DNA from 3 places in the Streptomyces sp. NPDC020742 genome. Region 1 is predicted to be linked to each of the others. Evidence: riboswitches for the same ligand, from Rfam matches in the RefSeq annotation. Region 1 holds a riboswitch; each other region holds the start of a gene.
What was found. Region 1 has a riboswitch for thiamine pyrophosphate ahead of thiO (glycine oxidase ThiO). Riboswitches for the same ligand answer to the same signal wherever they lie in the genome.
Positions count from the first base shown of each region.

Region 2: linked by a shared signal. The riboswitch ahead of thiC (phosphomethylpyrimidine synthase ThiC) and the one ahead of thiO (glycine oxidase ThiO) in region 1 are both predicted to bind thiamine pyrophosphate.
Region 3: linked by a shared signal. The riboswitch ahead of AB0G84_RS23255 (thiamine ABC transporter substrate-binding protein) and the one ahead of thiO (glycine oxidase ThiO) in region 1 are both predicted to bind thiamine pyrophosphate.

Region 1 covers NZ_JBFAEA010000007.1:321,599-323,859, forward strand. The annotation lists gene AB0G84_RS16265 (FAD-dependent oxidoreductase) at 1-857, opposite strand, end outside; TPP riboswitch at 1,033-1,145, shown strand; gene thiO (glycine oxidase ThiO) at 1,143-2,261, shown strand, end outside.
Region 2 covers NZ_JBFAEA010000008.1:245,616-247,876, forward strand. The annotation lists gene AB0G84_RS17390 (YibE/F family protein) at 1-1,004, opposite strand, end outside; TPP riboswitch at 1,077-1,233, shown strand; gene thiC (phosphomethylpyrimidine synthase ThiC) at 1,228-2,261, shown strand, end outside.
Region 3 covers NZ_JBFAEA010000014.1:98,120-100,380, reverse strand. The annotation lists gene rlmN (23S rRNA (adenine(2503)-C(2))-methyltransferase RlmN) at 1-667, shown strand, start outside; TPP riboswitch at 701-844, shown strand; gene AB0G84_RS23255 (thiamine ABC transporter substrate-binding protein) at 953-2,056, shown strand; gene AB0G84_RS23250 (iron ABC transporter permease) at 2,125-2,261, shown strand, end outside.

The DNA of each region.
Region 1 (2,261 bases):
GGGAAGGAGGCGCAGTCGCCGACCGCGTACACCTCGGGGACGGAGGTGCGCAGCCGCTCGTCGGCGAGCACCGAGCCGTCGTCGGCGGAGACCGCGACGCCCGAGCCGGCCAGCCAGGCGGTGGCGGGCCGGGCCCCGATCCCGACCACCACGGCGTCGGCGGGCAGGGTGGTGCCGTCCGAGAGCGTGACCGCACCGGGGGTGACGGAGGCGACCCGGGCACCGGTCCGCAGCTCGGCGCCGGCGTCCGCGTACCAGCCGGTCATATGGGCGGCGACCTCGGCGGGCAGCGCACCGGCCAGCGGGCGGTCGCCGGCCTCCACGACGGTGACGGCACAGCCCGCCTCGCGCGCGGCGGTGGCGAACTCGGCTCCGATCCAGCCGGCTCCGACGACCACGATCTCGTGCTGGGCGGCGAGCACCGGCCGCAGCCGCTCGGCGTCGTCGAGGGTGCGCAGCAGGTGGACGCCGGGCAGCCCCTCGCTGCCGGGCAGGGTGATGGGCTCGGCGCCGGTGGCGATGACCGCGTGGTCGTAGCGGACCGGGCCCTCGGAGGTCTCGACGAGCCGGCGCTCGGGCACCAGGGCGGTGACCCGGCGGCCGAGGTGGAGCTCGATGCCGAGCCCGGCGAAGTCCACCTCGAAGGCCGAGCCGTCGGCCTTGCCCAGCAGCACCGCCTTGGACAGCGGGGGCCGGTCGTAGGGCGGGTGGGGCTCGTCGCCGAACAGGGTGATCGCGCCGGGCCAGCCCTGTTCGCGCAGGGCGACCGCGGTCTGCACACCCGCGATTCCGGCGCCGACGATCACGACGCGGGGCGTGCGGTCAGGGGCCTGGGAGGACTTGCTCTGCTCGCTCACCCAATCACTCTAGGACGGGGCACGACGCCGCCCGCAGCAGCGCGCAAGGAGATCTCTGACACAGCGTCACAGACCGCGGTGCCGGTTCCCGGGGGCCTTGCGGCGGGCCCGCGGGGTCCGGCGGGCCCGCCCCGGCGCTGCCTTACGGCGCCCCACACCCCCGTATTAGGGTGGTGCCCGCACTCGCGGGAGCCCGGACGCACCGGGCTGAGAGGGAGGCTGGCCGGCCTCCGACCGTACGAACCTGATCCGGGTCATGCCGGCGAAGGGAGGGGCTGGACGCCCATGCATCCACCTGCCACACCACCGACTCTCGCCTCCGGGCACCCCGATGTCCTGGTCATCGGGGGCGGCATCATCGGCCTGGCCACCGCCTGGCGGGCGGCCGCCCGCGGGATGACCGTCACGGTGGCCGACCCGTCCCCCGGAGGCGGCGCGGCCCGCGTCGCGGCCGGGATGCTGGCCGCGGTCACCGAGCTGCACTACGGCGAGCAGACCCTGCTGGGCCTCAACCTCGCCTCGGCGCACCGCTATCCGCGCTTCGTGGCGGAGCTGGAGGAGGCCGCCGGGGCGCACACCGGCTACCGGCGGTGCGGCACCCTGGCCGTCGCGCTGGACGCCGACGACCGTGCCCACCTGCGCGAGTTGCACGCCCTCCAGGTGCGCTCCGGCCTGGACTCGCAGTGGCTCACCGGCCGCGAGTGCCGCCGCCTGGAGCCGATGCTGGCCCCCGGCGTACGGGGCGGCCTGCGGGTCGACGGCGACCACCAGATCGATCCCCGGCGGTTGGCGAGCGCCCTGCTGACGGCCTGCGAACGGGCCGGGGTGGCCTTCCTGCCGAACCGGGCCGAGCGGCTGACGGTCCACGGCGGACGCGCCACCGGCGCCGTCCTCGACGACGGCACGGCGGTGGCGGCCGGGCAGACCGTCCTGGCGGCGGGCAGCCACAGCGGCCGGCTGGCCGGGGTGCCCGACGAGGTGCTGCCGCCGGTACGGCCGGTCAAGGGCCAGGTGCTGCGGCTGCGGCTGCCGGACGTACCGGCCGGCTCCCCCGCCTTCCTGTCCCGCACCGTACGGGCCGTGGTCCGCGGCAACCCGCTCTATCTGGTGCCGCGGGAGAGCGGTGAGCTGGTCGTCGGCGCCACCAGCGAGGAGCTGGGCTGGGACACCACCGTCACCGCGGGCGGGGTCTACGAACTGCTGCGGGACGCCCACGAACTCGTCCCCGGTATCACCGAGCTGCCGCTGGTCGAGAGTTGCGCCGGGCTGCGCCCCACCTCCCCCGACAACGCACCGCTCCTCGGCCCGACCGAGCTGCCCGGCCTCCAGTTGGCCACCGGCCACTTCCGCAACGGCGTCCTGCTGACGCCGGTCACCGGCGAGGTGATGGCCGAGGCGCTGGCC
Region 2 (2,261 bases), on a different contig from region 1:
CCGTACAGCTTCCGCCAGCCCGCGGCGGGGTCGGCCTCCTTCAGCTCCCAGACCGCGGCGGTCTGGGTCACCGTCACATCGTCGAGCACCCCCAGCGACCCGATGATGATCCCCGCCAGCAGCAGCCCGCGGATCTCGATGTCCGGGAAGAGCCCGTGCACCAGGCCGGTGGTGTCGTCCGTATTGCCGGTCAGCAGCGCCCAGTTGATGAACACCGATCCGAGCAGCCCGATCAGCAGGAGTGACGCCAGGGTGCCGAGGACCGCGACGGAGGTACGGGCGGTCAGCCCATGGCACAGATAGAGCGCGATCAGCATGATCGCGCTGCCCCCGACCACCGCCACCACCAGCGGATTCGACCCCTGCAGGATCGCCGGGAGGATGAACAGCGTCAGCACCACGAAGCTGGCCGCCAGCGCGACCAGCGCGAGCACCCCGCGCAGCCGCCCGACAATCACGACCGCGACGGCAAAGATCGCGGCCAGTACGCCCATCGGGAGGGACCGGTCGACATCGCTGACCGAGTACTGGAGATCCTTCGGCGCCTTCGGTGAGTACGCCACCACCACGTCCTGCCCGGCCGTGTAGCGCCGCAGTGCGTCCGGTGTCACCACCGTCCGGAAGGTGCGTCCGGCGTTCTCGCCCGTGGTGACCTCTATCGTCGCCTGCTGGCAAGCCTTGCCCCGGGCCGCTCCCCCGGTCGGCTGCTGACCCGTTGGCGAGGGCGGCTGCTGCTGCTCGGCATGGACATCGGCACAGTTCACCTGCACCACCTTGGTCACTCTGGCCTTCTCCGTGGGCTGGTCGAAGCCGACTCCGGACGGCTTGTGCGGCGGTGCGCCGCCCGGCCAGAGCACGATCAGTCCGACCGCCACCGCGGTCGCGAAGGGGATCAGTACCGCCGCAATGACTTTGCGGAGATGCCGGGAGACGGGCGCCGCGGGACCGTGGCCGTGCGTGTGGGCGTGCGGGGCGGCGTGGTGGTGAGACTCGTGAAGGGTCACCTCCAGATCATCGCAAGAACTCCAGGGGCCCCCTGTTCACCCCACCGCGTCGGCGGCTACCGTTGGTGCCACCTTTGCAATCGCGGGAGCTCGGAGCACCGGGCTGAGAGGGCGCTGACCTCCGTCCCAGCGGTGTTTCACGTGAAACACCGGACGACGGAAGCCGCTGCGTCGACCGCCGAACCTGTTACCGGGTAATGCCGGCGTAGGGAGTTGGGTCTCCATGACTCTGCAGGATGCACGCACGCCCGAAAACGAGAACGGTGCCAGCGCGAGCGGTGAGCCGAAGATCGGCTGGCACAAGGGCTATGTCTCCGGATCGCGCCCCGACCTGCGGGTCCCGGTCCGGCGGGTGCACCTCACCAACGGCAAGGACGTGACGCTCTACGACACGTCAGGGCCGTACACCGACCCCAATATCGAAACCGATGTCCGCCGTGGCCTGGCGCCGCTGCGCGAGAACTGGATCATCGCCCGCGGTGACACCGAGGAGTACGCCGGCCGCCCCATGCGTCCGGAGGACGACGGCCTCAAGCACACCTCGCCGCGCGGTGGCCTGAAGAACCTCGATGCGGTCTTCCCCGGCCGCCCGCGCCAGCCGCGCCGCGGCCGTAGCGGCGCCCCGGTCACCCAGCTCGCCTACGCCCGGCGCGGCGAGGTCACCGCGGAGATGGAGTACGTCGCGCTCCGCGAGAACGTCACGCCCGAGTTCGTCCGCGACGAGATCGCGGCCGGCCGCGCGGTGCTGCCGGCCAACGTCAACCACCCGGAGATCGAGCCGATGATCATCGGCAAGAACTTCCTGGTGAAGGTGAACGCCAACATCGGCAATTCGGCGGTCACCTCCTCCATCGAGGAGGAGGTGGAGAAGATGACCTGGGCGACCCGTTGGGGCGCCGACACGGTCATGGACCTTTCCACCGGCCGCAACATCCACACCACCCGCGAGTGGGTGCTGCGCAACTCCCCCGTCCCGATCGGCACCGTCCCCCTCTACCAGGCGCTGGAGAAGGTCGACGGCAAGGCCGAGGAGCTGACCTGGGAGGTCTACAAGGACACCGTCATCGAGCAGGCCGAGCAGGGCGTCGACTACATGACGGTGCACGCCGGAGTGCTCCTGCGGTACGTCCCGCTGACCGCCCGCCGCAAGACCGGCATCGTCTCCCGCGGCGGCTCGATCATGGCGGCCTGGTGCCTGGCGCACCACCAGGAGTCATTCCTCTACACGCACTTCGAGGAGCTCTGCGAGATCCTCGC
Region 3 (2,261 bases), on a different contig from region 1:
CTCCACCGCCGAGATCGTGCACCAGATCGTCGACGGGATGCGGGCGCTGCGTGACGGCGAGGTGCCCGGTGGGCCGGCGCGGCTGTCGAACATCGTCTTCATGGGGATGGGCGAGCCGCTGGCCAACTACAAGAGGGTGGTCGGCGCCATCCGGCGGCTGACCGACCCGGAGCCGGACGGGCTGGGGCTCTCCCAGCGGGGCATCACCGTCTCCACCGTCGGCCTGGTGCCGGCGATGCTGCGGTTCGCCGACGAGGGCTTCAAGTGCCGGCTGGCGGTCTCGCTGCACGCCCCGGACGACGAGCTGCGCGACACCCTGGTGCCCGTCAACACGCGCTGGAAGGTGCGCGAGGTCCTGGACGCGGCCTGGGAGTACGCGGAGAAGTCCGGGCGGCGGATCTCGATCGAGTACGCGCTCATCCGGGACATCAACGACCAGGCGTGGCGCGGTGACCTCCTGGGGCGGCTGCTGAAGGGCAAGCGGGTCCATGTGAACCTCATTCCGCTGAACCCGACACCGGGGTCGAAGTGGACCGCCTCCCGCCCCGAGGACGAGCGGGCGTTCGTCCAGGCCATCGAGGCGCACGGGGTGCCGGTGACCGTCCGGGACACCCGCGGGCAGGAGATCGACGGCGCCTGCGGCCAGCTCGCGGCCTCGGAACGCTGACCGCCCGCTGGTACGGTGAGGTCGAACAAATGCACATTCCGACAGGGGAGCGCCACAGCGCTGAGAGTGCGGAAGCGTCGTAGTCCTGGTCCACTTCCTGGTCCCGGTCCTCGGTGCCCGCAGACCCTTGAACCTCGCCCGGGTCATTCCGGGTAGGAAGTTCGGTCGTCACTCATGCTGTTGCGCCCTGCCCCGGGTCCCCCCCCGTCCGGTACGTCCTCGTACGACGGAGCCGCGGACCCGGGGCAGGGCCGCGTCTCTTCCTGGCCAGCCAGGAGGAAATCAGTGAGCACCACCAGCAGGATCGCCGCGAGCGCGGTTGCCGCCGCGGTCGGCATGACCGCACTCACCGCGTGCGGCGGCCAGGGCGGGGGGAGCGCGGACGCCAAGACCGTCACGCTCGTCAGCCATGACTCGTTCAACGTGTCCAAGTCCGTCCTCGCCGCCTTCGAGAAGGAGAGCGGCTACAAGGTGAACATCCTCCGGGGCGGGGACGCCGGGAAGGCCGTCAACCAGGCGATCCTGTCGAAGGACAACCCCCAGGGCGATGTGCTCTTCGGCATCGACAACACCCTGCTCTCGCGCGGACTGAACGAGGGTCTGTTCACTCCGTACCGGGCCAAGGGGCTGGACAGCGTCCCGGCCGCGCTACAGCTCGACAAGGGGCAGCACCGCGTCACCCCGCTCGACTACGGCGATATCTGCGTCAACTACGACCGCGGCTACTTCGCCCGGCACAAGATGGCGCCGCCGAAGACCTTCGACGATCTGATCAAGCCCCGCTACAAGGGACTGCTGGTCACCGAGAACTCCGCGACGTCCTCGCCGGGGCTCGCCTTCCAGCTCGCGACCATCGCCGCCTACGGCGATGGGGGCGCCTCCCGGACGAAGTCTGAGGGAGGCTGGCAGGGGTACTGGAAGAAGCTCAAGGCCAACGACGTCGAGGTCGTCGACGGCTGGGAGCAGGCCTACAACGACCGGTTCTCCGGCTCCGCCGCCGGCAAGCACAAGGGCGACAAGCCGCTGGTGGTGTCGTACGCGTCCAGCCCGCCCGCCGAGGTCCTCGGCAAGAAGCCCGCGCCGGCGCAGGCACCGACCGGCGTCGCGACCGGCACCTGCTTCCGGCAGATCGAGTTCGGTGGCCTCCTGAAGGGTGCGAAGAACGAGAAGGGCGGCAAGGCGCTGCTGGACTTCCTGCTGAGTCGGCAGTTCCAGGAGGACGAGCCGCTGCAGATGTTCGTCAACCCGGCACGCAAGGACGCCAAGGTGCCGGCGGTGTTCACCAAGTACGGCACGACGATCGACAAGCCGCAGACGCTGGCCCCGGAGGCCATCGCCAAGAACCGCGACCAGTGGATCAAGCAGTGGTCCTCGCTCGTCCTGAAGTAGCGCCTGCGGAGGGCACGGGCGCCCGGCGCGGGCGCCCCGCACGGGGAACGGCGGTGCGGCTCGGCCTGATGGCAGTGCCGCTCGCCTTCTTCGCGCTGTTCTTCGCCTACCCGGTGGTGGCGATCGTCGGACGCGGGCTCAAGGACGGCGGACAGTGGCAGCTCGGGCGGATCGGCACGGTGCTGACCGACCCGGACGTGGCGCA